Regions from separate parts of the Cellulosimicrobium sp. JZ28 genome, predicted to be linked through region 3. Evidence: riboswitches for the same ligand, from Rfam matches in the RefSeq annotation. Region 3 holds a riboswitch; each other region holds the start of a gene.

Evidence for each region. Region 3 has a riboswitch for thiamine pyrophosphate ahead of BJP59_RS12960 (TenA family protein). Riboswitches for the same ligand answer to the same signal wherever they lie in the genome.
Region 1: linked by a shared signal. The riboswitch ahead of BJP59_RS07590 (ECF transporter S component) and the one ahead of BJP59_RS12960 (TenA family protein) in region 3 are both predicted to bind thiamine pyrophosphate.
Region 2: linked by a shared signal. The riboswitch ahead of thiO (glycine oxidase ThiO) and the one ahead of BJP59_RS12960 (TenA family protein) in region 3 are both predicted to bind thiamine pyrophosphate.
Region 4: linked by a shared signal. The riboswitch ahead of BJP59_RS15160 (thiamine ABC transporter substrate-binding protein) and the one ahead of BJP59_RS12960 (TenA family protein) in region 3 are both predicted to bind thiamine pyrophosphate.

What each region holds. Positions count from the first base shown of each region.
Region 1 covers NZ_CP017660.1:1,651,427-1,659,072, reverse strand. The annotation lists gene aspS (aspartate--tRNA ligase) at 140-1,963, opposite strand; gene BJP59_RS07605 (PPOX class F420-dependent oxidoreductase) at 2,244-2,711, shown strand; gene BJP59_RS07600 (Rv2578c family radical SAM protein) at 2,718-4,373, opposite strand; gene BJP59_RS07595 (hypothetical protein) at 4,417-4,854, opposite strand; TPP riboswitch at 5,000-5,119, shown strand; gene BJP59_RS07590 (ECF transporter S component) at 5,225-5,929, shown strand; gene BJP59_RS07585 (ABC transporter ATP-binding protein) at 5,922-7,646, shown strand, end outside.
Region 2 covers NZ_CP017660.1:773,295-780,940, reverse strand. The annotation lists gene BJP59_RS20275 (hypothetical protein) at 1-499, opposite strand, end outside; gene BJP59_RS03510 (glycosyltransferase family 4 protein) at 707-1,867, shown strand; gene guaA (glutamine-hydrolyzing GMP synthase) at 1,872-3,485, opposite strand; gene thiE (thiamine phosphate synthase) at 3,528-4,253, opposite strand; TPP riboswitch at 4,298-4,400, shown strand; gene thiO (glycine oxidase ThiO) at 4,390-5,664, shown strand; gene thiS (sulfur carrier protein ThiS) at 5,670-5,903, shown strand; gene BJP59_RS03485 (thiazole synthase) at 5,913-6,755, shown strand; gene BJP59_RS03480 (ThiF family adenylyltransferase) at 6,857-7,646, opposite strand, start outside.
Region 3 covers NZ_CP017660.1:2,874,759-2,882,404, reverse strand. The annotation lists gene BJP59_RS12980 (NAD(P)/FAD-dependent oxidoreductase) at 1-549, shown strand, start outside; tRNA gene BJP59_RS12975 (tRNA-Leu) at 701-777, shown strand; gene BJP59_RS12970 (VOC family protein) at 820-1,215, opposite strand; gene BJP59_RS12965 (VOC family protein) at 1,300-2,226, opposite strand; TPP riboswitch at 2,313-2,441, shown strand; gene BJP59_RS12960 (TenA family protein) at 2,432-3,184, shown strand; gene BJP59_RS20240 (helix-turn-helix domain-containing protein) at 3,298-3,780, shown strand; gene BJP59_RS12950 (DUF6882 domain-containing protein) at 3,848-4,864, shown strand; gene BJP59_RS12945 (ClpP family protease) at 4,895-5,500, opposite strand; gene BJP59_RS12940 (ClpP family protease) at 5,500-6,165, opposite strand; gene BJP59_RS12935 (Ig-like domain-containing protein) at 6,257-7,646, opposite strand, start outside.
Region 4 covers NZ_CP017660.1:3,382,786-3,390,431, reverse strand. The annotation lists gene BJP59_RS15180 (hypothetical protein) at 1-812, opposite strand, end outside; gene BJP59_RS15175 (DUF4235 domain-containing protein) at 870-1,145, opposite strand; gene BJP59_RS15170 (ABC transporter permease) at 1,252-3,789, opposite strand; gene BJP59_RS15165 (ABC transporter ATP-binding protein) at 3,786-4,556, opposite strand; TPP riboswitch at 4,866-4,970, shown strand; gene BJP59_RS15160 (thiamine ABC transporter substrate-binding protein) at 5,053-6,144, shown strand; gene BJP59_RS15155 (ABC transporter permease) at 6,233-7,646, shown strand, end outside.

The DNA of each region.
Region 1 (7,646 bases), 1.2 Mb from region 3:
GCGCGGGACGTGCTCAGGCCTTCGTCCTCGCCGGGTCCGGGCCTCGTGCCGCACCGCGGCAGCGGTCCCCGTGGCCCGGACGCGCGGAGGGCGCGCCACCCGGCGGGGTGGCGCGCCCTCGGCGTCGAGCGTGCTGGGGTCAGGCGTCCGTGCGCCCGCTCTCGCCGTCCGCGCCGCCCTCGGTGCCGCCGTCGCGCGACGGGGCGGCGGGCTTCGCGTCGACGCCCGCCTCCTTGCGCTGCTCGGGCGTGATCGGGGCGGGTGCCTGCGTCAGCGGGTCGTACCCGCCGCCCGACTTGGGGAACGCGATGACGTCGCGGATGGAGTCCGACTTCGTCAGCAGCGCGACGATGCGGTCCCAGCCGAACGCGATCCCGCCGTGCGGGGGCGCGCCGAACTTGAAGGCGTCGAGCAGGAAGCCGAACTTCTCCTGTGCCTCCTCGGGCCCGATCCCCATGACGTCGAAGACGCGCTCCTGCACGTCGCGACGGTGGATACGGATGGACCCGCCGCCGATCTCGTTGCCGTTGCACACGATGTCGTAGGCGTAGGCGAGCGCCTCGCCCGGGTTCTGCTCGAACGTGTCGACCCAGTCGGGCGTGGGCGACGTGAACGCGTGGTGCACGGCGGTCCAGGCCGAGTGGCCCAGGTCGACGTCGTCGTCCTCGCCGGTCGGCTTGAACAGCGGCGCGTCGACGATCCAGACGAACTCCCACGCGTCCTCGTCGATCTGACCCGTCCGCTTCGCGATCTCCTGGCGCGCGGCGCCGAGCAGGGCACGCGAGTCCGACGTCTTGCCCGCGGCGAAGAACACGGCGTCCCCCGGCTGCGCGCCGGTCGCGTCGCGCAGGCCCTCGCGCTCGGCGTCGGACAGGTTCTTGGCCACGGGGCCGCCGAGCGTGCCGTCCTCGCCGAACGTCACGTACGCGAGGCCGCGAGCGCCGCGCTGCTTGGCCCACTCCTGCCACGCGTCGAACTGGCGGCGCGGCTGCGAGGCCCCGCCCGCCATGACGACGGCGCCGACGTACTCGGCCTGGAACACGCGGAACGGGGTGTCCCGGAAGTAGTCCGTGAGCTCCACGAGGGGGTTGCCGAACCGCAGGTCGGGCTTGTCGGACCCGTAGAGCCGCATGGCGTCGTGGAAGGTCATGCGCGGGATGGGCGTCGGGATCGTGTACCCGATGAGCTCCCACAGCGCGACGAGGATCTTCTCGGCGAGCGCGATGACGTCGTCCTGCTCGACGAAGCTCATCTCGACGTCGAGCTGCGTGAACTCCGGCTGGCGGTCCGCACGGAAGTCCTCGTCGCGGTAGCAGCGCGCGATCTGGTAGTAGCGCTCCATGCCCGCGACCATGAGGAGCTGCTTGAACAGCTGGGGCGACTGCGGCAGCGCGTACCAGGAGCCGGGCGCGAGGCGCGCGGGCACGAGGAAGTCGCGCGCACCCTCGGGCGTCGAGCGGGTGAGCGTCGGCGTCTCGATCTCGACGAACTCCTCGGCGTCGAGCACGCGGCGTGCGGCCTGGTTCGCCTTGGCGCGCAGGCGCAGGGCGTGCGCGGGGGCGGGCCGGCGCAGGTCGAGGTAGCGGTGCTTGAGGCGCGCCTCCTCACCGATCGTCTCGGTGTCCGCGAGCGCCGTCGACACCTGGAACGGCAGGGCCTCGGAGGTGTTGAGCACGACGACGTCGGTCGCGACGACCTCGATCTCGCCCGTGGGCAGCGACGGGTTCTCGTTCCCGTCGGGGCGGCGCGAGACCTCGCCCGTGACCTGGAGGACGAACTCGTTGCGCAGCGGGTGCGCGACGGCCTCGTCGCGGATGACGACCTGGGCGATGCCGGAGGCGTCGCGCAGGTCGATGAAGGCGACGCCGCCGTGATCGCGCCGACGGTCGACCCAGCCCGTGAGGGTGACGGTCTGACCGGTGTGCTCGGCCCGCAGTGAGCCGGCCGTTCGGGTGCGCAGCACGGAGGGTTCCTTCCAGGTGGGCGGTGGGGGGTCGCGCTCCCGGAGCGGGGGCGCGTCCACTGAAGTCTAGTGCGGGCGGGCGGGCGGCTCGACCGGATACCTCCGACCGGAGGCGGTCGACGGTCCGCTCTCGACCGGCGGGGCGACCGGATACCGTGGCGGTGCCGCCGCGACGTCCCGTGGCGGCACCGCCGGGACCGGCGCCGCGCCCGCGGGCGCACGGGCCGACCGGCCGCGGCAGGGCCGTCCGGCCCGCCGCCCGCACGAAGGAGGGTCACCCGTGGCACGCACCATCGCGACGAACCGGCGCGTCGAGCGCGACGAGCTCGAGGAGTTCCTGCGCTCCCGGCACGACGGCGTCCTCGTCACCACCCGCGCCGACGGCCGTCCCCAGCTCAGCCCGGTCACGTACGGGGTCGACGACGCAGGTCGGGTCGTCGTGTCGACGTACCCGGAGCGCGCCAAGGCGGTCAACGTGCGCCGCGACCCGCGCGCGTCGCTGCTGTCCCTGGGCGAGCGGTTCTCCGACCCGTGGGTGCAGGTCGATGGCGAGGCGGAGGTGATCGACCTGCCCGAGTCGGTCGAGCCGCTCGTCGACTACTACCGCGCCGTCGGCGGCGAGCACCCGGACTGGGACGAGTACCGCGCGGCGATGGTCACCCAGGGCAAGTCGCTCGTGCGGCTGACGATCACGCGCTGGGGACCGGTGGCGACGGGCGGCTTCCCGGCGCGCCTCGCCGACGCCTGAGACAGGTCAGAACAGGACCTGCTCCACTCCCCCGCCGACGACGTCGAGCCCGCCGCCGTCCACCGGCATGCCCGCGAGCGCCCCGCCGTGGATGTCGCGCGCGTCCTGCGGCGTCGGGTCGACGGCGAGGCTGCCGGCCGGGTAGGCGCCGTCCGTCGGCGGCCCTGGCCGGCGGTGCCGGTCGCCGGGCTCGCCGCGGCGGAACCGGCCCTCGACGCCCGCGGGGCCGCGGTGGCCCGCGACCCCGAACCCGCGTGCCTCGAGCATCGGCCGCACCCGGTCCCACAGCCAGGACCGGTACGCCGTCGAGGCGTACGTGCCGCGGGCGTACACGCGCTCGTACCCGGGGACGAGGCGCGGGTGCTCGCGCGCGAGCCAGCCCATGTACCACTCGCGAGTGCCGGGCTTGAGGTGCAGCGGCAGCACCGTGACGCCCGTCGCGCCCGCGTCCTTGACGGCGTCGAGCAGCTCGGTGAGCGCGCGGGTCGAGTCGGTGAGCCACGGCAGCACGGGGGCGACCATGACGCCGCACGGTAGACCGGCCTCCCGGACCGTGCGGACGAGGTCGAGCCGCGCGCGCGGCGAGGGTGTACCCGGCTCGACGCTCGCCTGGAGCTCGGGGTCCAGAAGCGCGAGGGACACGCCGATCCCGACCTCGACGCGCGAGGCCGCGTCGACGAGCAGGGGCAGGTCGCGGCGCAGGAGCGTGCCCTTGGTCAGCACGGACAGCGGCGTGCCCGACCCTGCGAGCGCGTCGATGATGCCGGGCATGAGGCGGTAGCGCCCCTCGGCGCGCTGGTACGGGTCGGTGTTGGTGCCGAGCGCGACGGCCTCGCGCGCCCAGGACGGGCGGGCGAGCTCGGCCCGCAGCACGTCGTCGACGTTGACCTTGACCACGACCTCCCGGTCGAAGTCCTCGCCCGCGTCGAGGTCGAGGTACTGGTGCGTGGGGCGGGCGAAGCAGTTGTGGCTCACGACCCCCGCGGCGACGAAGTCGCGCGTGCCGGTCGTGATGTCGACCAGCTCCGTCGTCTCCCCCGGCCCGTCGAGTGCTTCCAGCGAGTCGACGCGCAGCGCCTCGCCGCCGGTGACGTCCTGGCCGTCGAGGACGGGCCGCCCGTCCGCGAGCGCCGCGGCGCCCGGCCCGACGAGCACGTCGCCGAGCGCCAGGCGGGCACGGTGCCCGGCACCGCCGACGACGTGCCGCCACCCGCGCTCGGTGAGGAACCGGTGGTCGCCGCTCGCCACGAGGCGCGTGCCGTCGGCGAGGGTCACGCGGTAGGCGCGCTTGCGGGTGGTCCAGCGGTCGAGCACCCGGGTGCGCACGTAGCGCCGGTACGCGCCGTGCGGGGCGGTGCCGACGATCTCGTCGCCGACACGCAGCTCGCCGATCGGCCGTTGCGTGCCGTCGGCCAGCAGCACCGGGGTGGCGGGCGCGAGGCAGTAGGAGCACGCGTGGCTGCACCCGCGGTAGGGGTTGACGGTCCACCGGAACGGCATGCGCGACATCGCCGGCACCTTGGACAGCGCGCTCTTGGCGGTGACCTCGTGGAACGTGATGCCCGCGAACTCGGGCGTGCGCACGCTGCGGACGAGGCCGACCCGCTCCAGCCCGGGGAGCGCGCCGTCGTCCGCGCCGAGCGCCTGTCCGTCCCACCGCATCGCGCTATTCGAACAAACGTTCGAACGAGCTGTCAAGGGCGGGTCATTCGTCGGCGGACCACGCCTTGAGCAGCGCCAGGTTCCCGAGGGGGATGTGGTGGCCGATGCGCGGATGGTCCAGCGCGACACCGACGACCCCGGCCGCGCCGAAGGACGCGACGTAGTCGATCGCCGCCGGCACGGGTACCCCGAGCAACGGCACGGCGCCTGTCTCGTCGTCCGCCAGACCGAGCGCCCGGGCCGCCTCGTCCGCGCGCGCGGCGCTGCTGTAGAGGCAGATCATGGGCCCCTGGTCCGCAGCGACGGCGTACGGACGCGGCTGGTCCTCGGACCCCCGCGCGATGAAGAACCACGTGCCGAGGTGCACCGTCTGCCGCCACAGCGCGATCTGGGCCGACGTGTCGCCCGCGGGCGCGCTCCGCACGGCCTCGTCGAGGCGGTCCAGCTCGGCGACCGCGGCGGGGTCGTTGTCTCGGGTCATGCGCACTGCCTCGTTCCTCGTAGTCGGAGCCCGTACCCGGGTCCGCGCGGGCGCCTCGTCGCCGTCACCTTCTCACGGCGGCCGGGCGTCCCGGTGGGTGAGACGCCGGGATTGTCCGGCGGGCGTCCAGGCCCTAGGGTCGGGCCGAACGCCCCCGGGGAGCGCACGAGCGCTGAGAGTGCAGGCCGGACACCCGTCCCTCCTGCAGACCCGTGGAACCTGATCTGGTTCGTACCAGCGAAGGGAGCAGGGCGGACGTCACCGTCCCCTGCGCGCTCGTGCCCGTGCCCCGCGCGTGCCGTCCGCGCGGGGGCGGCGGTGGCGCGCCGTCGTGCACCCCTCGCCCCGGGGGCCCGACGGAGGGAAGCGCATGACCGAGCCCCGCACCACGCCGCCCCGGGCGACCCCGCCCACCGCCACGCCCGACGACCGACCCGACGGCGTGGGTCCCACGCCCGCCCCTCGGGACCGCGCCGTCGCCACTCCCCCGAGCCGTGCCCGACGCCGCGGCCTCACCCTCCACGAGACCGTCCTCGTCGCCGTGCTGGGGGTCGTGTTCGGGTTCGTCTACTGGGCGTTCGTGCAGCTCTGGGCCCCGCTCCAGCTCGCCATGGGACCGCTCGCGGACCTCGCCGCCAACGTGCTCGCGGGCGCGTGGATCGTCGTCGGCCCGCTCGCGACGTACATCGTGCGCAAGCCGGGCGTCGGCGTCCTCACCGAGACGCTCGCGGCGCTCGTCGAGGTGGTCTTCCTCGCGTCGCCCGCCGGCCCGCTGCTCGTCCTCGTGGGGCTCGTCCAGGGCGTGGGCGCCGAGATCCCCTTCGCCCTCACCCGATACCGCCGCTACGGCTGGTGGGTCTTCGTCGCGTCGGGCGTGAGCGCGGCGCTCTTCACGTACGCGTTCAACGCGGTCCGCTTCGGCTGGATCGGGCAGGACTACGCGATGCTCCGGCTCGGCGTGCAGGTCGTCTCGTGCGTCGTGCTGTGCGGGATCGCGGCGCGCCTCCTCGGCGACGCGCTCGCCCGCACCGGCGCGCTCGACGCCTTCGCGATCGGGGCCGACCGCCGTGGCTGAGGCACCGACCGCAGCACCGGAGGTCACGCCGGACGCCGTGCCCGGCGACGTGCCCGACGCCGTCGCCGCCGCCGGCCTGACCGTCACCGTGGGCCACGACGGCACGCGCGTGCTCGACGACCTCACCCTCACCGTCCCCGCGAGCACCGGGCTGCTCGTGCTGGGCCCCTCGGGCTGCGGGAAGTCCACGCTGCTGCGCGCGCTCGTCGGCGTCGTGCCCCACACGCTGCCGGGCTCCGTCGCGGGGGACCTGCGCGTGACGGGCGTCGACCCGCGCGACACGACCCCGGCGGCGCTCGCCGCGCGCGTCGGCCTCGTCCAGCAGCGGCCGGGCGACCAGCTCTGTCTCGCCCGCGTCGACGACGAGTTGCGGTTCGCGCTCGAGAACCGGGCGGCGGACCCGCGCACGATGGACGCCCGCGCGACCGCCGCGCTCGCCGCCGTCGGCGCGGACCACCTGCACGACCGGCCGACCCACGCGCTGTCGGGGGGCGAGGCGCAGCGCGTCGCCCTCGCGGCGGCGCTCGTCGCCGACCCCGAGCTCGTGGTCCTCGACGAGCCGACGGCGTTCCTCGACCCGGCCGCGGCGCACGAGGTCGGGACGCTCGTGGGCAGGCTCGTCCGGGCGCCCGGACAGGACACGCCCGACACCCCCGGCCGGTCGGTCGTGCTCGTCGAGCACCGCCTCGACAACGTCGGGACCCTCCCGACCGCGACGCTCGTGCTCGACGACACCGGTCGCGTCGTCGCGCACGGCCCCACGACCGCCGTCCTGCGCGCGCACGCCGCCACGCTCGCCGCGCTCGGGTGCTGGCTGCCGCTCGACATCCGGCTGGAGCGTGCCGGAGCCCCGGGCCCGCTCGGCGCGCCCGCGACCGACGCCTGGCTCGTCGACCTCGCGCGCGCCGACCCCCGCGCCGCGGACCCCCGTGACGCAGACACCGGCCCGGCGGCGCTCGCCCCTGACCGCCCGGTCGTCCTCCGCGCCCGTCGCCTCGCGGTGCATCGCGCCGCGGCAGGCCGCCGGCGGCGCGGGCGGGACGAGACGCCGGTGGTGCGCGACGTCGACCTCGACGTGCGCGCGGGCGAGGTGCTCGCGGTGGTGGGGCCGAACGGCGGCGGCAAGTCGACCCTCCTGCGCGGGCTGGCGGGACTCGAACGGACCACGGGCGAGGTCACGACGGCGCCCGGCGCGCCCGTCGCGATGGTGTTCCAGGACCCGGAGCACCAGCTCCTCGCGCGCACGGTCCGCGACGAGATCGCCTGGTCGGCCCGGCTCGCGCGGCTCGACGACGTCGACGGACGCGTCGCGCGCACCCTCGACGCGTTCGCCCTCACGCACCTCGCCGACGCGAACCCGTACCGGCTCTCCGGCGGCGAGCAGCGGCGACTGTCCCTCGCGACGGCGACGGTGCTCGACCCGCCCGTCCTCCTCGCCGACGAGCCCACGTCGGGGCTCGACCGCGCCCAGGCGGACGCCGTCGCCCACGCGCTGCGCGAGCGCGCCGACGCGGGCGGCGCGGTGGTCGTCGTCACGCACGACCTCGCGCTCGTCGCGGCCCTCGCCGACCGTGTCGCCGTCGTCGTCGGCGGCCGGCTCGTGGCGCTCGGGCCGCCCGCCACCGTGCTGGCCGACGACGCGCTGTGCCGGCGCGCCCGCCTGCGCCGTCCTCCCCTGCTCGCGTGGTGGGCCCGCACGGGCCGCCGGCACGGCGTG
Region 2 (7,646 bases), 2.1 Mb from region 3:
CGTGCCGACCGGCGTCCGACAGGTCGCCCGACGACGAGTAGCCGCCCGGGGTCTCGACGGCGACGCTCGGCCCGCCCGCGAGCCGGCGCAGCGCGATGCCGACGAGGATGAACAGGATGCCCAGCCCGATGACGAGCGCGCACACCCCGAACGCGACGACGGAGGTGAACAGCGACGCGCGCAGGAACGAGGCCGTCATGACGGTCTGGCGCGTGGGGTCGTCCTGGTCGAGCTCGGCGTAGGTCTTGCCGTCGCTCGCCTCGAGCGCGTGCTTGTTGATGACCTCGGCCTGCGCGTACGCGGTGAGCGGCCCGTTGACGTGGCGCCCCGCGAGGAACGACGCGTCGTCGGAGACGGTGATCTCCTCGGCGGACAGCTGGTTCGACACGACGATCCATGTGCCGATTCCCGCGAGGAGAAGGATGATGCCCGCGATGATCGACACGAGGCCGATGCCCCGTGCCCCCTTCGTCGGTGTGACGGTGACGGTGCTCGACATGGCGCGTTCTCCCCTTCGTCAGGACCCACCTGCAGCCGCCCGCGCGAGACGGCCCGCGGGTGCGGGCCGGTCACGGGACGGTCGAACCACCCATACGGGGCCCACGGTAGCGACGGGAGACGCCCACCGCGCGGCGAACGCGCACCTCAGGGCGGGCGCGGCGGCGACCGCGCGGTCCGCCGGGGCCGGGATGGGAGGATGCGGTCCGTGCGCATCACCCACCTGACCGACTGCTACCTGCCGCTGCTCGGCGGCATCGAGACCCAGGTCGCGCGGCTCGCGCAGCAGCAGGCGGCCGCCGGTCACGACGTCGCGGTCGTCTGCACGACGCCCGCGCGCCCCGGCGCGCACGGCGTGTCGACCGAGCGGGACGGTGACGTCACGGTGCACCGGCTCGCCGCGCGCGTCCCGGGCGGCTACCCCGTGCACCCGCGCGCGCCGCACCACGTGGCGCAGGTCCTGCGCGCCGACCGGCCCGACGTCGTGCACCTGCACATGGGCGTGCTGACGCCCTCCACCCAGGCGTCGCTGCGGACGGTCGTGCGCGCGGGGCTGCCCGCGGTGCTCACCGTGCACAGCGTCTGGGGCGGCGCGGAGCGCGCGTTCGCCGGGCTCGACCGCGTGGTCCGCTGGTCCCGCTGGCCCGTGCTGTGGTCGGCCGTGAGCGAGCTGACCGCCGCTCCCCTGCGCCGCATCGTCGGCGACCACGGTGAGGTCGTGGTGCTGCACAACGGCCTCGACCTCGACGCGTGGCGCGTCCCGCGCACCGAGCGCGCCGACCGCATGGAGGGCTCGGCCGTCCACGTCGTGGCCGCGACGCGGTTCGCGCCCCGCAAGCGCGTGCTGCCGTTCCTCGAGGTCGTGCGCGACGCCGTCGCGCGCCTCCCCGAGGGGGCGCTGCACGTGACGCTCGCCGGGGACGGCCCCGAGCTGGCCGACGCGCGGCGCTTCGTCACCGAGCACGGGCTGGGGTCGGTCGTGTCGCTCCCCGGCCGCCTCGACGCGACGGGCCTCCAGCGGCTCTACGCGCGCGCCGACGTGTTCGCCGCGCCCGCCGTCGAGGAGGCGTTCGGCATCGCCGCGCTCGAGGGCCAGGCCGCCGGGCTGGCGGTGCTCACGCGCTCGCAGTCGGGCGTCGCGGAGCGCCTCATCGACGGCGTCGACGCGCTCGTGGCGGACGACGACGCCGGCCTCGCCGACGCGCTCGTGCGCCTCGCGACCGAGGACGGCCTGCTCGACCGGATCGTCGCCCACAACCGGGACGTGCCGTCGTCGGCGGGCTGGCCGCGCGTGCTCGCCGACGTGGAGCGGGCATACGAACGGGCCGCGACGATCGCCGTGGATCGTCGGGCCCGCCCGTCCCGCTAGGGGGTCACTCCCACTCGATGGTGCCCGGGGGCTTGCTCGTCACGTCGAGCACGACGCGGTTGACCTCGGAGACCTCGTTGGTGATGCGCGTCGAGATGACGGACAGCACGTCGTAGGGCAGGCGCGTCCAGTCGGCCGTCATCGCGTCCTCGGACGAGACGGGGCGCAGCACGATCGGGTGGCCGTAGGTGCGGCCGTCGCCCTGGACGCCGACCGAGCGGACGTCGGCGAGCAGCACGACCGGGCACTGCCAGATCTCCTGGTCGAGGCCGGCCTTCGTGAGCTCCTCGCGCGCGATCGCGTCGGCGGCGCGCAGCGTCTCGAGGCGGTCCGCCGTGACCTCGCCGACGATGCGGATGCCGAGCCCGGGGCCGGGGAACGGCTGGCGCGCGACGATCTCCTCGGGCACGCCGAGCTCGCGGCCAACCGCGCGGACCTCGTCCTTGAACAGGGTGCGCAGCGGCTCGACGAGCGAGAACTGCAGGTCGTCGGGCAGGCCGCCGACGTTGTGGTGGCTCTTGATGTTCGCCGCGCCCTCGCCGCCACCGGACTCGACGACGTCCGGGTAGAGCGTGCCCTGCACGAGGAACTTCACCTCGGCGCCGTGCTCGCCCGCGTCCTCGACGATCTGGCGCGCCGCGTCCTCGAACACGCGGATGAACTCGCGGCCGATGATCTTGCGCTTGGTCTCCGGGTCGCTGTGCCCGGCGAGCGCGGTGAGGAACCGCTCCTTCTCGTCGCGGATCACGAGGTTGACGCCCGTCGCCGCGACGAAGTCGCGCTCGATCTGCTCGACCTCGCCCGCGCGCATCAGCCCGTGGTCGACGTGCACGCACGTGAGCTGGTCGCCCACCGCGCGCTGCACGAGCGTCGCGGCGACGGCGGAGTCCACGCCGCCCGAGAGGGCGCAGATGACGCGCGCGTCGCCGACCTGGGCGCGGATCGCCGCGACCTGGTCCGCGATGACGTTGCCGGGCGTCCAGTCCGGGGCGAGGCCCGCGCCGTCGTACAGGAAGTGCTCCAGCACCGTCTGGCCGTGGGCGGAGTGCTTGACCTCCGGGTGCCACTGCACGCCGTAGAGGCGACGCTCGCGGTCCTCGAACGCGGCGACCGGCGAGCCCGACGACGTCGCGAGGACCTCGAAGCCCTCGGGCGCGCGGTGCACGGCGTCGCCGTGGCTCATCCACGTGGTCTGGTTCTGCGGCGTGCCGTCGAGCAGCACGCCCGCGGCGCACACCTCGACCTCGGTGCCGCCGTACTCGCGCAGACCCGTCTGGGCGACCTCGCCGCCGAGCGCCTTCGCCATGGCCTGGAAGCCGTAGCAGATGCCCATGACGGGCACGCCGGCCTCGAACAGCGCCGGGTCGACGAACGGGGCACCCGTCGCGTACACGGACGAGGGGCCGCCCGAGAGGATGATCGCGGCCGGGTCCTTGGCGAGCATCTGCTCGACCGTGAAGGTGTGCGGCACGATCTCGGAGTAGACCTTGGCCTCGCGCACGCGGCGCGCGATGAGCTGCGCGTACTGGGCGCCGAAGTCGACGACGAGCACGGGCCGCGGGGTCGAGGCCACCTCGGCGGTGGTGGGGGTGTCGGGAGCGGTGGCGGGTGACGTCACCCGTCCAGGATAGTCGCCGTGCGGCGGGGCTCGTCCCGCGTCTCAGGCGTCGGTGCGCGCCTCGGCGCGCGCCGCGACGCGCGCCGCGACGCGCTCGCGCAGGGCGCGGGCCGCCGCTTCCGGGTCGCTCGCCGCCGTGATCGCGCGCACCACCACGATCCGGGTCGCGCCCGCGTCGAGGACGGCGTCGAGCCGGTCCGCGTCGATCCCGCCGATCGCGAACCAGGGCGTCGCGGGCCGGGTCGCCGCGACGTCGCGCAGCAGGTCCAGGCCGACGGCGGCCCGCCCCGGCTTCGTCGGGGTCGCCCACAGCGGGCCCACGCAGAAGTAGTCCACCGCCGGGTCGGCCTCTGCCGCGGCCGCCTGCGCGGCCGAGTGCGTGGACCGGCCGAGCACGGGCCCCGCGCCGAGCAGCGCCCGCACGGCCAGGACCGGCAGGTCGCCCTGGCCCATGTGCACGACCGGCGCGCCCGTGACCGACGCCACGTCCGCCCGGTCGTTCACGGCCCACAGCGCGCCGTGCTCCGTCGCGACGCGCGCGACGAGCTCCTGGAGCTCGAGCTCGCGCGCGACGTCGAGCGTCTTGTCGCGGAGCTGCACGACGTCCACCCCGCCCGCGAGCGCCGCCCGCAGGAAGTCCTCGAGGTCGCCGCGCTCCTCGCGCGCGTCCGTGCAGAGGTAGAGCCGCGCGTCGGCGAGCCGGGCGCGTGCGGCGTCCCCTGCCGACGGGGCGGGAGTGGCCGGGGTGGTGGAGGTCTCGGAGCTCACCCGCGGGAGCCTAGCCTCGGCGGGCCCACGGCAGGAGGTACTGTGGCCGACAGCACGGGAGCCCCGCACGGGGCTGAGAGGGCGTCGCCGCCGACCGTCGAACCTGATCTGGGTCATGCCAGCGAAGGGAGCGCACATGAGCCTGTCCGTCCACCCGTCCGCGGGTGGCTCCGTCGTGCCCGACGGCGCGCGTGACGTCGTCGTCGTGGGGGGCGGGATCGTGGGTCTCGCCGTCGCGTGGCGCGCGGCGCGCGCGGGCCTGACCGTCACGGTGCTCGACCCGGCGCCGGGCGCGGGCGCGACGCATGCCGCCGCGGGGATGCTCGCGCCGGTGACCGAGGCCGACTTCGGGGAGGAGGCCGCCCTGCGGCTCCACCTCGCGGCCGCCGCGGCGTGGCCGGCGTTCGCCGCGGACCTGCGCGCGGCGACGGGGGCGGACGTCGGGCTGCGGATCGCCGGGACGCTCACCCTCGCCTACGACGCGGACGACCTCGCGCTGCTCCGCCGCGTCCTCGCGCTGCACGCCGCGCACGGTCTCGCGTCGCACGAGCTCACCGTCGCCGACGCGCGCCGCCGCGAGCCGTACCTGGGCCCGCGCGTCGCCGGGGCGGCGTGGGCCCCCGCGGACCACGCGGTCGACCCGCGCGCGACGCACGCCGCGCTGCTCTCGGCGGTCGGCGGGCGCGACGCCGCGGGTGCGGGCTCGGCCACCGGGGCGCGCGTCGTCCGCGCGTCCGCGACCCGGCTCGCGCTCGATGCCGGGCGCGTGGTCGGCGTGCACGACGACGCCGGCCGGCTCCACCGCGCGGGTGCGGTCGTCGTCGCGGCGGGCTGGCAGTCGGGCGCCCTCCTCGCGGACGTGCCGGGCGTCGTCGTGCCCACGCGCCCGGTGAAGGGTCAGACGCTGCGGCTCGACGCCGGCCCGGACCTCGCGCTCGAGCACGTCGTGCGCGGGCTCGTGCAGGGTCGGCCGGTGTACGTCGTGCCGCGCGACCCCGAGCCTGCCGGCCCGCGCGCCGGGCACCGGGAGGTCGTCGTCGGGGCCACCACCGAGGAGAACCCGGACGACCGCCGCGCCACCGCCGGCGGCGTCTTCGCGCTCCTGCGGGACGCCCGCGCCCTCCTGCCGGGGATCGACGAGGCCGCGCTGGTCGAGGTGACGCCGCGGGGCCGCCCCGCGACCCCGGACAACCTCCCGCTCGTCGGGCCGACGGACGTCCCGGGGCTGCACCTCGCGACGGGCCACGGCCGCAACGGCATCCTGCTCGCCCCGCTCACGGCCGACGCCGTCGTCGCCGGGCTCGGCAGGCTCCTCGCGCTCGGCGGGAGCGAGCACGGCGACGACGTCGCGACCGCCCTCGCCACCGCCCGGACCGACCGCTTCGCCCGCACCGCCACGACACCGAGGTGAGACCCGTGACCGCACCCGCACCCACCGCGCTCGTCAACGGCGAGCCGTACCCGCTCGACGGCGACGTCGACCTGGAGCGGCTCGTCGCCGCGCTCGTCCCCGCCTACGTCGCCGACGGCACGCCGCAGGGCGTCGCGGTGGCCGTCGGGGACGCCGTCGTGCCGCGCGGCGCCTGGGCGACGACCGTCGTCGCGCCCGGGGACCGCATCGAGATCGTCACCGCCGTCCAGGGCGGCTGAGGAGGACCCATGACCACGACCGACGTCTCCCCCGCCACCGCGAGCGGGCCGACCGGCGCCGACGACCCGCTCGTCGTCGCCGGCACCCCGATCGGGTCGCGCCTCGTCATGGGCACCGGTGGGGCCGCGAACCTGCTCACGCTCGAGGACGCGCTCGTCGCGTCGGGCACCGCCCTCACGACCGTCGCGATGCGACGCGTCGCCGTCCGCGCCGGCGGGGACGCGAGCCCCGACGCGGGGATCTGGGCGCTGCTCGCCCGCCTCGGTATCCGCGCGCTGCCCAACACCGCCGGGTGCTTCTCGGTGCGGGAGGCCGTGCTCACCGCGCACCTCGCGCGCGAGGCGTGCGGTACCGAGTGGGTCAAGCTCGAGGTGATCGCCGACGACGTGACCCTCCTGCCCGACCCGGTCGGCCTCGTCGAGGCGGCCGAGCAGCTCGTGCGCGACGGGTTCGTCGTGCTGCCCTACACGAACGACGACCCGATCCTCGCGCGCCGGCTGGAGGACGTCGGCTGCGCCGCCGTCATGCCCCTCGGGGCGCCCATCGGCACGGGGCTCGGCATCCTCAACCCGCGCAACATCGAGGCGATCGCTGCCGCGGCCCGGGTGCCCGTGATCCTCGACGCGGGGATCGGCACGGCGTCCGACGCCGCGCTCGCCATGGAGCTCGGGTGCGACGGCGTGCTCCTCGCGACGGCCGTCACGCGCGCCGCCGACCCGGTCCGCATGGCCCGCGCGATGCGCCTCGCCGTCGAGTCGGGCCGGCTCGCCGCGGGCGCCGGGCGCATCCCCCGCCGCGAGGGCGCCCTGGCGAGCTCGTCCCCGCAGGGCCGCCTCGACCTGGCCCTCTGACCCCGTCGACCAGGCGGTCCCGGCGGGCCGAGCAGGCCATCCCGGCTCGTCCGCCGACCAGGACGCGCCACGACCACCTGGTCGACGTGCAGGGAGGGGGGCTAGGGGGTGGGGGTCTTCAGGGCGTCGAGGAGGGCGGGGACGCCGCCGACGACGGAGCGCGCGTCGAGGCCCGCGGCGCGGGCGGCGTCGGCGACGCGGGCCGACCGGCCGCCGACCGCGCACACCACGAGCACCGGGCGGTCGGCGGGCAGGTCCGCGAGCGCCGCGGCGGCACCGGGGTCCTGCGCGCCGCCGAGGAACGCGCCGCTCGGGACGAGCGTCGACCCGGGGAGCGGGCGCACCTGCGCCTCCCAGTCCTCGCGGACGTCGAGGAGGAACGGCGCGAGGCCGTCGGCCCGCAGCAGGGCGGCCGCGTCGGGGGCGGACACGTCGCGCGGCGCGGGCCCGGCTGCCCCGGTCGGCCCCGCCCCGGCACCGGGCGTCGCCACGGCCTGCGCCGCGGGCCGGAGCCCGCAGAACGCGGCGTAGGCGCCGTCGCCCGGCAGGAGCGCGGTGACGGGCTCGCGCGTCGGGTCGGCGCGCACGGTGAGCTGGCGCCACGAGAGGTCGAGGGCGTCGTAGACGGCGAGGCGGCCCAGCAGCGTCGTGCCGGCGCCGGTGACGAGCTTGATCGCCTCGGTCGCCATGACGGAGCCGACGGTGCCGCACATCGCGCCGAACACGCCGCCGGTCGCGCAGTCGGGTGCCGCGCCCGGGGGCGGCGGGACGGGGAACACGTCGCGGTAGGTGACCCCGCGCGGGCCCTGCTCCCCCGACCCCGCCGCGGGATCGGGACCCGCGGCGTCCGGGAGCGGGGCGTCGTCGGGCACGGCGAACCGGGGCGCGGCC
Region 3 (7,646 bases):
GACGCCGACGGCAACGTCGTGCCGAACGCGTGGGCCGCGGGCGACTGCGCCGCCGTCCCGGACGTGCTGAACCCGGGCAAGTTCTGCCCGCCGAACGCGCAGCACGCCATCCGTGAGGCCACGCGCCTCGCCGACAACCTCGCGCTCGAGCTGCACAGCGAGCCGCCGGTCGAGTACCGCCACAAGAGCGTCGGTACGGTCGCGTCGCTCGGCCTGTACAAGGGCGTCGCGGAGCTGTTCGGCGTGTTCAAGCTCCGCGGGACGCTCGCGTGGCTCATGCACCGCAGCTACCACGTCATGGCGATGCCGACGGGGAACCGCAAGATCCGCATCTTCATCGGCTGGATCGGCCAGTTCCTCATGGGCCGCGAGCTCGTGTCGCTCGGCTCGCTGCACGACCCGCGCGCGGAGTTCCGCGCCGCGTCCGTCCCGCCCAAGAAGGACGGCGACCCGGTCAAGCAGACCGCGCAGGGCTCGGCGGCCGCGGCGGAGTCCGGTGCGGGCACCGTCGACGCCGACGACCGGACGCCGGCGGCGAAGGCCTCCTGAGGTCGCGGCCGGGCCCGGCCCGGCCGTCGTGCCCGACGACGAGGGGCGAGCCGCGCGTGCGGCTCGCCCCTCGTCGCGTCCCGGTCCCGAGCGGGCGGCCGTCGTGGCGACGGGCCCGGGGAGCCCCGCGCGCGCGGTAGATTCGGCCCGCGCCCCCATGGCCCAACTGGCAGAGGCGGCCGGCTTAAACCCGGCGTGTTCCGGGTTCGAGTCCCGGTGGGGGCACCATGCCGACGGGCGGTCGGCTCCGAGGCGCCAGGCCTCCCCGGGCTAGGACAGCCCCGTCGGGCCCTCCGGCTCGGCCGGGAGAGCGGCCTCCTGGCCGAGGATCACGACGGTGCCGTCCGGGTCCTGTACGCGCGCGACGCGCTCGCCCCACGGCTGGTCCGCGGGCGGCTCCAGGACGGGCACGCCCGCGGCCGCGAGGTGCTCGACGGCGCGGTCGCAGTCGTCGACGTACACCCACAGCACGACGCGGGTGTCCGCCGGAGGCGGGTCGCCCTGCCCGAGCCCGAGCGGCGACCGGCCCACGCGCACGCTCACGTAGACGGGCGGGCCGTCGTCGGGGAACGCGTACTCGACCGTCCCGCGCAGCAGGTCGCGGTAGAAGCCGAGGGACCGGTCGAGGTCGGCCACGGTGAGGACGGGGAAGAGGCTGCGGAACACGGTCGCTCCTCGGTGCGCTCGGCGGGTCCTCCCATCGTGCGCCTCGTGCCCCGGGCGCGCGCTCCGTGCCCGGGGCGCCGCGCCTCAGCGCGCGAGCAGCTCCTCGGTCGTGGTACCCGGGACGGACAGCGTCACGCGCGTGCCCCACGGGTCGTGCACGACGACGGAGCGGCCGTCGTCCGCGTGCTCCAGCCCGCGGGCGCGGAGGCGCGCGACGAGCGCGTCGAGGTCCTCGCGGCCCGGCACCGTGACGGCGACGTCGCCGAGCCCGAGGCTCGCGGCGCGGGGCCCGGCGCCCGCGCTGTTCCACACGTTCATCGCGACGTGGTGGTGGTACCCGCCCGCGGACGCGAAGAGCGCCCCGCTGTACCCGGTGAGCGTCGCCTCGAAGCCGACGGCGTCGACGTAGAAGGCGTGGGCGGTCGCGACGTCGCCCACCTGGAGGTGCACGTGGCCGACGCGGCCCGCGAGCGAGGGGCCGGCGTCGAACGTCTCCTGGTCGAGGTGCGTGCGCAGGTAGGCGTTCGGGTCGAGGAACGTCGTCGTCATGAGGATCTGGCCGTGCTCGCGCACCCACGTCTCGCGGGGGCGGTCGGTGTAGAGCTCGACGCCGTTGCCCTCGGGGTCGGTGAAGTAGAACGCCTCGCTGACGAGGTGGTCGCTCGACCCGACGAAGGTGCCGCGGCGGTCCTGCGCGGCGCGGTAGACGGTCGCGGCGAGGCTCGGGCCGTCGTCGAACAGGAAGGCCGTGTGGAACAGGCCGGCCTGGCGCGGGTCGACGGGCGGCAGCCCGGGCGTGTGCACGAGGCGCAGCATGGGTGTGCGGCCGCGGCCCAGCACACGGTGCACCTCCGAGCCGCGCGACCGCTCCTCGAGCGGGGCGAGGGCGAACGCGCCCGTGTAGTACGAGGTCATGAGCTCGAGGTCGCCCACGCGCAGCGTGACGGCGTCCATGCTCGTGGACGGGGACAGGAGGCGGTCGGTCGGCGCGCCCGGCGTGCTCGTGGTCATGTCTCCTCCAACTTGTTGTCGCTACAACTATATTCCCACGCCGTGGCGAGGGCTGCCGCAGCCACGTCGTCCTTGCTAGGGTCGGCGCGAACCACGCGGGGCGTCCCGCCCAGGCCACGGCCTGGGCCGAGGGACTGAGACGAGCGGTACGGCCGCCCGGACCCGTCGAACCTGATCTCGCTAGCACGAGCGGAGGAACGTGGGCATGACGACGCCTGCTGCCATCACCCTGAACCCTGTCCTCGCGGACGACCCGACCGCGCTCGTCCGGCAGGAGGAGACCGGCTTCACCGCCGACCTCGCCCGCCGGTACGCGGACCTCTTCGAGACGTTCTACGACCACCCCTTCCTGGCCGGGCTGCGCGACGGCTCCGTCGAGCCCGCCGCGGTCCGCCACTACGTGGGCCAGGACCACCAGTACCTCACGGCCTACCTACGCTGCTACGGCCTCGGCATGGCCCTCGCGCCCGACCGGTCGTGGGCGGCCTACTTCCATGACAAGGCCGGATTCCTCCTCGACGACGAGTCGCACGCGCACCACGCGATGTGCGACTTCCTCGGCGTGACGTACGAGGAGGCGCAGACGCACCGCCTCGCGCCGAGCGCGCAGGCCTACGTGGACCACATGACGGCGGCCGGCCGCGACTCGCTCGGCGTGCTGCTCGCCGCGCTGCTGCCGTGCCCGTGGACCTACATCTGGTCCGCGCGGCGCTTCTGGCTCGGCGAGCGCGAGACGACGCCCGGCGCCCTCGGCGACGACCACCCGCTCGCGGGCTGGTGGCAGTTCTACGCGGCCGAGCGCACCGAGGACGTCCTCACGGACCTGCGCGCACGCCTCGACGCGCTCGCCGCGGACGCGGGCGAGGCGGAGCGCGCGCGCATGGAGCGCGCGTTCGAGCTGAGCTGCCGCCACGAGATCCGCTTCTGGCAGATGGCCTGGTCGCTCGAGCGCTGGTGACCCGTCCGGCCGGGCGCGCGGCCGGCGTCGCGTCGTGCGCCCGGCCTTACGCCAGCAGCAGATACCCACCCGGGTGCCTCGGCACTCGGGTGGGCCGCGGGTAGCGTGAACGCATGGACGCGACGAGCGCGGTGCCGGGCACGCTGCCGGACGTGGTGCCGGACGGGGTGACGCCCAGCCCCCGCTCCCGGGCGGGCGGACGGGCGGAGCCCCTCCTGCGCCACGTCATCGGGGGGATCCTGCGGCGGGCGCGGCTCGCGCAGGGGCGCACGCTCGTCGACGTCGCGGCCGCCGCGCGCGTCTCCACCGCCTACCTGTCCGAGGTGGAGCGCGGGCGCAAGGAGGCGTCGTCCGAGGTCCTCGCCGCCGTGTGCGGCGCCCTCGGCCTGCGGCTCGTCGACCTCGTCGCCCGCACGGGCGAGGAGCTCCGGCCGCTCGCGCCCGTCCGCGTGCTGTCCTCCGCGCGAGAGCGCGGTGCCCTCTCCGCGCCACGGCACGTCGCCCCGGTGGGCGAGCCCGTGCGGGACCTCCCCGTCGCCGAGACGCTCCGACGTCCGACGGCGCGCGCCGGCGACGTCCTGCTCCTCGCGGCCTGAGCGGCGGTCCCGTCGCACCGCGTGTCGTGCGGGGGCCGGGCGCCGTGCGCGCCGCTACCGTCGGTCCATGACGGAGCCGCAGACCGCGCACGGCACGGCAGCCCAGGACGTCCCGGCCCTCCAGGACCTCGTCGACGACGCCGCGTTCCTCTCCCACGAGCACCAGCTCCACCTGACGGACCTCCACGGCGACGACGCCTGGGCCGCCGACCTGACCACCGGGGTCTTCACCTTCACCGCGCCCGACGGCGGGACCGCGACGTGCCGCCTCCAGTTCCTCGGCACGGCCGCGCCCGGGCCGGGCACGTGGATGTGGGCGTGGCAGAACGTCAACGGCTTCCCCGACGCCGTGCTCACCGCCGCCGAGAGCACGCGCCGGACCGGGCTGCGCGAGGCCGCCGAGCCGGAGCTCCCGCTGGCCGACGACCTCGCCCACCGGCTCGCGCTCGCGGCCAAGGCCGTGACCGGCTCGTTCGCCCACTACAGCGCCCCCGTCGGCGGCGGCACGCGGGCGTGGTTCCTCCTGGACGACGCCGACCTCGCCCTGCCGGCACCGAGCGTGCCGCGCGTCGTGCGGACGCTGAGCGAAGGGCTGCTGTCCGTCACGGTCGTCGACCACCGGCGCGCCGTCGCGTCCTACGCGAGCGCACGTGGCCTGCCGGCCGTCGAGGACGGGACCGGCGCCGTCGTGCTGGACGTGCCCGACGGCACCGTGACCGTGCGGTTCGACGAGCGCGGACGGATCGCGGGCATCTCCGCGTCGTCCCGACGGACCGCCGCGCCCGAGGCCGCTGCGCCCGAGGCCGCTGCGCCCGAGGCCGCCGCGCCCCTGGCCGCCGAGCCCGAGGCCGCAGCGGCGGAGCCCGAGGCCGCGGCGTCGGAGCCGGCCTCGGCAGACCCTGCGGCCTCGGAGCCGACGGCGCCCGCGCTCACCGTCCCGGAGCCGCCGGCGGAGGAGCCGACCGCGCCCGAGCCTGCGGCCGCGGCGCCGGACCCGGCCGTGCCCGAGCCGTCGCCCGCGGAGACGACCCCCGAGCCGCGCCGCCGGTCGTGGTTCCGACGACGCGGCCGACGACGCGGCTGACGACGTCCGGGCCACCCCCGCGGTCGGGCGTCACGCCGCCGCGGCGAGCTTGCGCGAGGTGACGACGGCGTCCGCGACGCCGTACTCCACGGCCTGGCGCGCGGTGAGCACCAGGTCGCGGTCGGTGTCGGCGCGCAGGCGCTCCACGGTCTGGCCCGTGTGCCGCGCCAGCACCTCCTCCGTCTCGGACCGGATCCGGAGGATCTCCTCGGCCTGGATCGACAGGTCCGAGATCGTGCCCTCCCCGCCGCCCGACGGCTGGTGCAGCAGGACGCGCGAGTGCTCCAGCACGAACCGCTTGCCGGGCGTGCCCGCCGCGAGCAGGACGGCCGCGGCCGAGGCCGCCTGACCCATGCAGATGGTCGAGACGTCGCAGCGGACGAACTGCATCGTGTCGTAGATCGCCATGAGCGCGGTCGCGGAGCCGCCCGGGGAGTTGATGTACAGCCCGATCTCCTGGTCCGGGGCGTCCGACTCCAGGTGCAGGAGCTGCGCCATGACGACGTTCGCGACGCCGTCGTCGATCTCCGTGCCGAGGAACACGATGCGCTCCGACAGCAGGCGGGAGAAGACGTCGAACGCGCGCTCGCCCAGCGGCGTGCGCTCGACCACGGTCGGGATCGTGTAGCTCGCCATCACAGACCCACCTTCCGGGCCGCGCGGGCGGGGCGGACGTCGTCGACGCTCTCGACGATCCGGTCGACCATCCCGTACTCGAGCGCCTGCTGCGCGGTGAACCAGCGGTCGCGGTCGGAGTCGTCGGCGATGGTCTCGACGGACTGCCCGGTGCTCTCCGCGAGGAGCCGGTGCATGAGCCCCTTGGTGTACACGAGGTTCTCCGCCTGGATCGCGATGTCGACGGCGGTGCCCCCGATCCCGGCCGACGGCTGGTGCATCATGATCCGCGCGTGCGGCAGCGCGAACCGCTTGCCCGGCGTCCCCGCGCACAGGAGGAACTGGCCCATGCTCGCGGCGAAGCCCATCGCGACGGTCGACACGTCGTTGGGGATGAGCCGCATCGTGTCGTAGATCGCGAGGCCGGCGCTCACCGAGCCGCCGGGGGAGTTGACGTAGAGCGCGACGTCCGCGCGCGGGTCCTCCGCCGAGAGCAGGAGGAGCTGTGCGCACAGGCGGTTCGCGACGGCGTCGTCCACGGCCGTGCCGAGGACGACGATGCGCTGGTGGAGCAGGCGCGTCGTGAGCTGGTCGTCGAACGACGAGGCCGCCGGGGCGGCGGCCTCCGCGCGCGGGGTCCGGTGGTGGTCGCCGACGGCGGGTCGGCCGGTCAGGTGCGTGGTCATGCGACCACCCTGCGCCCGCCCGGGCCTCGCGAGGAGGCCGATCTGCCGTCGGCTCATTCGCCGACGGCAGATCGGCCGTCTCAGGACCGCGTCACAGGATGGGCCAGGGCTTCGGTTCGACGGTCACGCCGTTCCCCGGTGAGATGCTCACCGTCACCGTCGCGGTGCGCTGCGTGCCGTACGGGTTGCCGAGGATGCACCCGAGGTCGACGTAGCTGCCGGCCGCGAGGTACTCGGTCCAGGAGTAGCTCCCGACCTGGTTGCCGTCGTAGTAGCACCGGAAGGTGTAGGTGCCGGACGGGAACGTGGAGTTCGCGTTGACCCGGAAGACCGTGCACATGTGGCCGGTGCAGTTGCCGTAGCCGGGCTGCGTGTTGCGCTGCGGACCGCGCGTCACCCAGACGCTCGGCGGGACCGGGCGCGGGTCGGTGCGGTGCGTCGCCCACCCGCTCCACGGCCCGCACCCGGCGGCGTTGCACGCCTGCGCCCGGAGGCGGAACGTCTGGTCGTAGTCGTTCCCGACGTCGACCGTCTGCCCCGAGCCGCTGGACCCGCCCTCGATCTGCCAGTTGTAGCGCGAGACGCCGTTGCCGCCGTTCGACGAGGGCGCGGAGATCGAGAAGCGGCCCGAGGTCGCGCTCAGTCGGGACACGGACACGCCCGGCTCGCTGGGCTTGCCGTACGCGCTGATCTGCCCCGACGCCGGGCTCGACGTGGACGTGCCGCCCTTGTTCGTCGCGGTGACGGTGAACGTGTAGTTCCCGGCGGGGAGGCCCGTGAAGTCGACGGACGTACCGTCGACGTCCCTCTTCGCGCCCCCGGGCGACGCCGTGACGGTGTACTTCGTGATCGGGCTGCCGTTCGCGTCGGCGGCGCCCCACGACACGCGCGGGATGCCGCTGTCCTGCCCGCCGCCGCCCACGTTCTGCACGCTCGGCCGGGGCGGAGCCTCGGGGCGCCCGTAGGGGACCACGGCTGCGGACGCCGCGCTCTCCGCCGTCCGGCCCGCCTTGTTCTCGGCCGTCACCGTGAACGTGTACGACGACTCGTTGTCGAGGCCCGTCGCCTTGTGGCTCGTCGCGGTGAGGGAGAGCGCGGCGCCGTCGCGGGAGCCGTTCTTGTACCGCTGCAGGGTGTAGCCCTTGATCGCGTCGCCGTTCTCGAACGGCGCCTTCCACGACACGTCGATCGAGCCGCCGTTGAGCGGCGAGTCCGCGGCGCGGACCGCGCTCGGCGTCTCCGGGACGTCCGGCAGGCCCGCCGGGATCTCCTCGGCCGAGTACTCGCCCCAGTCCGAGGGGTCGGGGGCGAGGTTGTTCGCCCGGACCCGGACGCTGTACGCGGTGCCGTTCTCGAGCCCGTTCCACACGTACTGGGTGCCCGAGAGCGCCGTGACCTGGACGGCGCCGCCCTTCGGCGCCGGGGAGATCTCGAGGTCGACCGTCTCGATCGGCGAGCGGTCGGTGTAGGTCTTGTTGGTC
Region 4 (7,646 bases), 510 kb from region 3:
AGGAGGGACGTCGTCGGGCCCACGGCGTCGACGAGCGGCTTGAGCGCGTCCACGCGCGCGACCACGCCGTCCCACCAGGTCGTCACCTCGACGACGACGACGCGCGTCGACCACCACTCGCGGACGCGCCCGACGAGGGCCGTGACGGTGAACGCGCCGACGACGATCCAGACGACCTCGCAGTAGCCCGCGGCGATGCGCACCGCGGCGGAGCGGGCGCTGTGCCGGGCGTCGCCGTCGCGCGCGGGGACGCCGCGGTCGAGGCGCCGCGCGAGCCGTTCCAGCAGGGTGCGGGCGAGCAGCGCGCCCGCGACGACGAGCACGACGGTGAGCCCGAAGCCCTCGGGGACGGGGCTCGCGGTCTCGATCCCCGCGCCCGCGGCGAACGCGTGGTCGAGCGCGGCGGAGTCGATGTACGCCTGCCAGTCGGACGACAGCCCGCCGTAGAACTCGTAGATGACGAGGTAGGGCACGAGGACCGAGGCGATCGAGCCGAGCAGCGCCCGGACCTCGAGCCGGTCGCGCTCGGTGCGCGGCTCCCGGCGCAGGACGTGCAGCATGACGACGATCCCGACGACCGTCGCGAGCGGCGAGAAGCACAGCACGAGCAGGCCGAGCACCCCGGACGACGGCGCGACGGCGAGCGCGGCCCGCAGCGCGAGCTCGTGCAGCACCTGCGCGAGGACGGCGACCGCGACGAGCGCGGGCCAGTGCCGGGCCAGGAGCCGGCCGGCGTCGGCGAGGACGCGCAGGCCGGCGCGCAGGATCGAGTCCTGAGGGGGCGTCGTCGGGCTCGCCGGCGGGGCGGTCACGCGCGCCAGGCTACCCGGCGGCCCGGCCTCCCTCGCGCGGACGGAGCGGGCCGAGCGTCAGGCGCGCGACGCGAGGCGGGCGACGACGCGCTTCGCCTCCTTGCCCGCGAAGCGGCGGGCGAGGACGCCGACGCCCGCGGCGACGGCGGCGAAGGTCACGGCCTGGACGACGCCGACCTCCTCGTCGTCGAGGTCCTTCGGGGCGTCGTGCCCGGTGACCTTGGCCCAGACGAACGTGACGAGCTTCTGCGCGGCCCAGCCCGCGGCGAAGGTCAGGGCGACGGTCCCGACCTTGAGGGCCAGGGTCTGCTCGTTCTCGTTCGTGTCGGCCACGAGGGGTTCCTCCGTCGGTCGGGGCGCCGGGCGGCGCCGGGCGTGCTCGCACGACCACCGTAGTGCGAAGTCGCCGCCCACGCGTCGCCCGGCGCGCGCACCCGGCTCAGTCGTGGCTCACCGCGTCCAGGACGGGCAGGCGCGCGGCGCGCACCGCGGGCCACGCCGCGGCGACGACGCCCACGACGCCCGCGAGCACGAGCATGGCGCCGAGCTGGGCCCACGGCACGGCGAGCGTCGTGAAGCCCTGGTCCGCGAGCACCGACGGGAGCGCGGCGGCGAGGCCGGTCCCCACGGCGAGCCCGACGGCCGTGCCGAACACCGCGACGAGCACGGACTCGATGACGATCGTCGTCGCGAGCTGGGCCCGCCCGAGCCCGACGGCCCGCAGCAGCCCGATCTCGCGCGTCCGCTCCGCGACGGACAGCGCGAGCGTGTTGACGATGCCCAGCACGGCGACGAGGACGGAGAGCCCCAGCAGGGCGTAGACGATCGCGAGGACCGACTCGACCTGGCCGGCGACGTCCGCGGCGAACTCGTCGGCGTCGAGCACGGACGCCACGACGTACGGCGCGACGGCGTCGGTCACCCCGGCGCGGACGGCCGCGAGGTCCGCGCCGGGCTCGGCGTCGAGGAACAGCATCTCCGTCGTCGTCGCGCCGACCGCGGCCGCCACGTCGGGCGGCAGGAGCAGGTCGACGGAGAACGCGTGCGAGTCGACCACCGCGCCGATGCGCACCTCCCGGGCCGGGAGGTCGGGCCGTGCCGGGTCGGCGAGCGTCAGGACGTCGCCCAGGGCCCAGCCGTGCTCGTCGAGCGCGTCCGCCATGACGGCGGCCTCGCCCCGTGCGTACGCGGCGAGGTCGCCCTCGGTCGCGGTCGTGCGCACGGAGCGGCCGAAGCCCTCGGCGGGGAACCCGACGACCAGCTGGGGCTCGCCGTCGACGACGACCTGCCCGTACGTCGTGACGTCGACCGCAGCGACGCCGGGCACGGCGGGGACGTCGCCCGCGACCCCGTCGGGCAGGTACGGCATCGCCGAGCGGACGACGAGGTCGGCCGCGGTCTCCTGGTCGACGATGTCCTGCACGGAGACGCGGGTGGACAGCGCGAGGACGGACGTCGTCGAGACGAGCGCCATCCCGACGACGAGCGCGCCCGCGGTGGCCGCGGTCCGCCGCGGCTGGCGCGTGACGTTGCCGCGCGCGAGACCGCCGAGCGGGCGGACCAGCGCGACGAACGGCGCGGCGAGGACGGTCAGCACCGGGCCGACCGCGAGCGGCGCGAGGAGGAGCACGCCCGCGACGACGCCGGCCGCGCCGAGACCGAGGAGGGGCGCGCCCCCGCTGCCGGCCACGGCCGCCGCGACGACGAGCCCCACGCCCGCGAGCAGCGCGAGGGTACCGGCGACGGCACGGGCCCGCCCCGTCCCGGTGGGCCGGACGACGTCGGCGCGCATCGCCTCCACCGGGCGCACGAGCGCGGCGTGCCGCGCGGGCAGGGCGGCGGCGAGCACCGACACGACGACGCCGACCACGAGCGGGACGGCGACCCCCGTGGTCGTGACGGGCAGCGAGCCGGAGAGCTCCATGCCGACGGCGCCGAGCCCGCTGCGGGCGAGCTCCGCGAGGCCGAACCCGGCCCCGACGCCGAGCAGCGCGCCCACGGCCCCGACGACCGCCGCCTGCCCCACCACGGAGCCGAACACCTGCCCGGGCGACGCGCCCACCGCGCGCAGGAGCGCGAGCTCGCGCGTGCGGCGTCGGACGTGCATCGAGAACGTGGTGGTGATGATGAACGTGCCGACGAACAGCGCGAGGGCGGCGAACACCAGGAGGAACGTCGAGACGAACCCGAGCTGGTCGGTGATCGCCTCGCTCGTCTCGGCACGCAGCTCCGCCCCCGTCAGCGCCTCGGCGCCCGCCGGGAGCGCGGTCGCGACGGCGTCGCGCAGCGCCTCCGGGGAGACGTCGTCGGCCGCGTACAGAGCGACCGACGGGACGAGGTCGTCGGGCGCGTACGTCCCGGCGGCGGTCCCGGCGTCGAGCAGGACGATCGTCGCGCCCGCCATCGGTGCGGACAGCGAGACCTCGCCGACCACGCGCACGGGCCGCACGGCGTCGCCCAGCACGACGTCGGTCGTGTCGCCCACCGCGAGGCCCGACGCCGCGAGCGTCGCCGACTCGAGCGCGACCTCGCCACCGTCGCGGGGTGCGCGGCCGTCGACCACCTGCGGGCCGGGGTCGCGGGGGTCGTAGGCGACGCCGATGCTCGGCGCCTGGCTGCCGAGGACCGCGGTCCCGTCCGCGCCCACGAGCACGGCGGGACCGCTCACCTCCGGGAGCGCGAGCGCGACGTCGTCGCGCGCGCCGAGGTCGCGCGCCAGGTCCGCCGGGACGAGGCTGCGCGCACCGCCCACCTGGGCCGACGTCGACATCAGCGCGTCCCCGGCCGACGACGCGCCGCGCACGTACGCGTCCGCCTGGACCGACGAGGCGACGATGCCGTCGAACGTGGTCGCGAGCATCGCGCGCAGCGCGAACGTGCCGGTCACGAACGCGACGCCGATCGTCACGGCGAGGACCGAGAGGACGAGCTGCGCGCCGTGCGCGCGCACGCCGCGCAGCGCGATCCGGCCCATCATCGGGCGGCCGCCGTCGTCGCTGCCGGGGCGGCGTGCGCCGGGGCCGGCGCGGCGGGCGTGAGGGAGCCCAGCGTGTCGAGGACCGCCTGGGGCGTGGGGTCGTGGAGCTCGGTCACGAGGCGGCCGTCCGCGAGGAAGAGCACCCGGTGGGCGTACGACGCCGCGGTCGGGTCGTGCGTGACCATCGCGACGGACTGGCCGAGGTCGTCCACGGACGCGCGCAGGAAGCCCAGGACCTCCGCGGCGGCGCGCGAGTCGAGGTTCCCCGTCGGCTCGTCCGCGAGCACGATCGCGGGCCGCGACACCAGCGCCCGCGCGCACGCGACCCGCTGCTGCTGCCCGCCCGACAGCTCGGCGGGCCGGTGCCCCAGCCGGGGGCGCAGGCCCACGGCGTCGACCACGCGGTCGAACCACTCCCGGTCTACGGGGCGCCGGGCGATCGCGAGCGGCAGCACGATGTTCTCCTCCGCCGTGAGCGTCGGCACGAGGTTGAACGACTGGAAGACGAACCCCAGGCGCGTGCGCCGCAGGCGCGTCAGCCGGCGCTCGCTCATCGCGGAGACGGTCTCGCCGTCGACGACGACGGTCCCAGCCGTGGGGGAGTCGAGCCCCGCGAGGCAGTGCAGGAGCGTGGACTTCCCGGACCCGGACGGGCCCATGATCGCCGTCAGCCGACCCTTCTCGACGTCCACGTCCACGCCGTCGAGCGCACGCACCGCGGCCTCGCCGCGCCCGTACGTCTTCACCAGCCCGCGCGCGGTGGCAATCGCGGGTCGTGCACCGCCCTCGGCGCCCTCAGCGGGCGCGCCCTCGCGCGGGGTGCTCCGCCGTGCCGCACCTGTCGTCGTCACGTCCTCGTCCGTCCTCTCGTCGTGCCGCTGCGCGGGAGCGTCGTGGCTCGCCGGGCGGCGTCGTCCTGTGGTGGCCGCCGGGGCTCCCGGCGGCCGTACCGAACCTCCCGCGGCGCGCGTGCCCGCGGCATCGGGGACAGGCCCCGAACCGTCCCTGGTCCGCGGTCTCCGGTGCTCAGGGTTCTCTCAGGGGACTCTCCGGGTGAGGGGCCGGTGTAGGCTCGCGGTGAACGACAGGGGAGCTCCTGGAGGAGCTGAGAGTGCGGACCACCGCAGACCCTCGAACCTGATCCGGTTAGCACCGGTGGAGGAAGTCGGGATTCTCGATCACCTGCTCGCGCGGTCCGTCGCGCCCACCCGGCGCGCGGCTCGTCGGGCCGGTGGACCCCTCCTGAACGTCCAGGGAGGACACATGCAGCACACGACCACCGTCGCCCGCCGCGGCCGGGCCCTCGCGACCGGCGTGGGCGCGACGCTCGCGCTCCTCGCCCTCGCGGCCTGCTCGGGTGGTGACGGCGCCGGGGGCGACGACGCGTCGTCGGGCAGCGGGGGCACGGTCACCCTGGTGACCCACGACTCCTTCGCGGTGAGCGACGACGTGCTCGCCGCGTTCGAGGAGGAGAGCGGGCTCACCGTCGAGCAGGTCGCGCCCGGCGACGGCGGCGCGCTGGTCAACCAGCTGATCCTCACGAAGGACTCGCCGCTCGGCGACGTCGTGTTCGGGATCGACAACACCTTCGCGTCGCGCGCGATCGACGAGGGCGTCCTCGAGCCGTACACGCCCGCGGACGTCTCGGAGTCCGCCGCGTCGTACGCGGTCGGCGACCGCGGTGAGCTCACCGCCGTCGACCTCGGGGACGTGTGCGTCAACGTGGACCACGCGTGGTTCGCGGACGCGGGGATCCCCGAGCCCGTGACGCTCGAGGACCTGGCGAAGCCGGAGTACCGGGACCTCCTCGTCGTGACCAACCCCGCGACGTCGTCGCCGGGCCTCGCGTTCCTCCTCGCGACCGTCGGGGCGTTCGGCGAGGACGGCTGGGAGGACTACTGGGCGGACCTGCGCGCCAACGGCGTGAAGGTCGTCGACGGCTGGTCCGACGCGTACTACGTCGACTTCTCCGGCTCGGAGGGCGCGGGGCCGCGCCCGCTCGTGCTGTCGTACTCGACGTCGCCCGCGTTCACGCTCACCGAGGACGGCTCCGCGTCGACCACGGGCGCGCTGCTCGACACGTGCTTCCGCCAGGTCGAGTACGCGGGCGTGCTCGCGAACGCGAAGAACCCCGAGGGCGCGCAGCAGCTCCTCGACTTCCTCGTGAGCGAGACGTTCCAGGCCGACGTCGCCGACCAGATGTACATGTACCCCGCCGACGACTCCGTCACGCTGCCCGACGGCTGGGCCGAGTTCGCGCCGCTCGCCGACGAACCCTTCGAGGTCGCGCCCGCCGACGTCTCGGCGCACCGCGACGAGTGGATCAAGGCATGGACGGCGACGGTCGTCGACTGACCCCCGGTCCCCGAGCGACCACGGCTCTCCCTCGCGGGGTAGAGCCGTGGTCGCTCGGGGTAGAGCCGTGGTCGCGCGGGGGAGAGCCGTGGTGAGGGGTCGGGAGGTCCGGCGGGGCGGCGTCGGGCGCGGGGTGCTGTGGGGTCTGGCGGCGGCGGTGCCGCTCGCGTTCCTCGGGGTGTTCTTCGCGTGGCCGGTCGTCACGCTCGTGGCGCGCGGGTTCGTCGGGGACGACGGCGGCCTCGACCTCTCGGGGTTCGCGGAGGTCTTCTCGGAGCCCCGCACGTGGCGGATCGTCGGCCTCACGCTCTGGCAGGCCGTGCTCGGCACGGCGCTGTCGCTGCTGCTCGGCGTGCCCGGCGCGTACGTGCTGTACCGGTGCCGGTTCCCCGGGCGCCGGGTCGTGCGCGCGCTCGTCACGGTGCCGTTCGTGCTCCCGACCGTCGTCGTCGGCGTCGCGTTCCGGTCGTTGCTCGTGCAGGGCGGCCCGCTCGGGTTCCTGCGGCTCGACGAGACGTTCGCCGCGATCGTCGTCGCGCTCGTGTTCTTCAACTACTCCGTCGTGGTGCGCACGGTCGGCGGCCTCTGGGAGCACCTCGACCCGCGCGCCGAGCAGGCGGCGCGCGCCCTCGGCGCGACGCCGTGGCGCGCGTTCCGCACCGTGACGCTCCCGGCGCTCACGCCCGCGATCGCGAGCGCCGCGTCGATCGTCTTCCTCTTCTGCGCGACGGCGTTCGGCGTCGTGCTCGTGCTCGGCGGCATCCGCTACGGGACGATCGAGACGGAGATCTGGATCCAGACCACGCAGTTCCTCGACCTGCGCACCGCGGCGGTGCTGTCGGTCGTGCAGCTCGTGGTCGTCGCGGCGGCGCTCACGGTCGCGAATCGCACGCGGGCCCGGCGCGAGCGCGCCCTCAACCTGTCGTCGTCGGCGTCGTCCGCCCACCCGCTGCGCCTGTGGCGCGACGGCCGCCCGACGGGCGACCTCGCGCCCGCGGCGCTCACCGCGGCCGTGGTGGTCGTGCTCGTCGGGCTGCCGCTCGGCACGCTCGTCGTGCGCTCGTTCCGCGTCCCGGGCGGCGGCTGGGGCCTCGACAACTACGCGAACCTCGGCACCACGGGCGGGCGCAACGCGCTGTCCGTCACCGTGTGGGAGGCGGCGGGCAACTCGCTGCGCACCGCCGCGCTCGCGACCGTGCTCGCCGTCGTGATCGGGGGCCTCGTGGCGCTCGTCGTGTCCCGGCGCCCGCGCTCGCGCGGCGGGCGGCGCGCGATCTCGGTGCTCGACTCGGTGTTCATGCTCCCGCTCGGGGTCTCCGCGGTGACCGTCGGCTTCGGCTTCCTCGTCACGCTCGACCGGCCGCTCGGCCTCGACGTCGACCTGCGCACGTCGGGGCTGCTGGTGCCGATCGCGCAGGCGGTCGTCGCGACGCCGCTCGTCGTGCGCACGGTCCTGCCGACGCTGCGCGCCATCGACCCGCGCCTGCGCGAGGCCGCCGCGA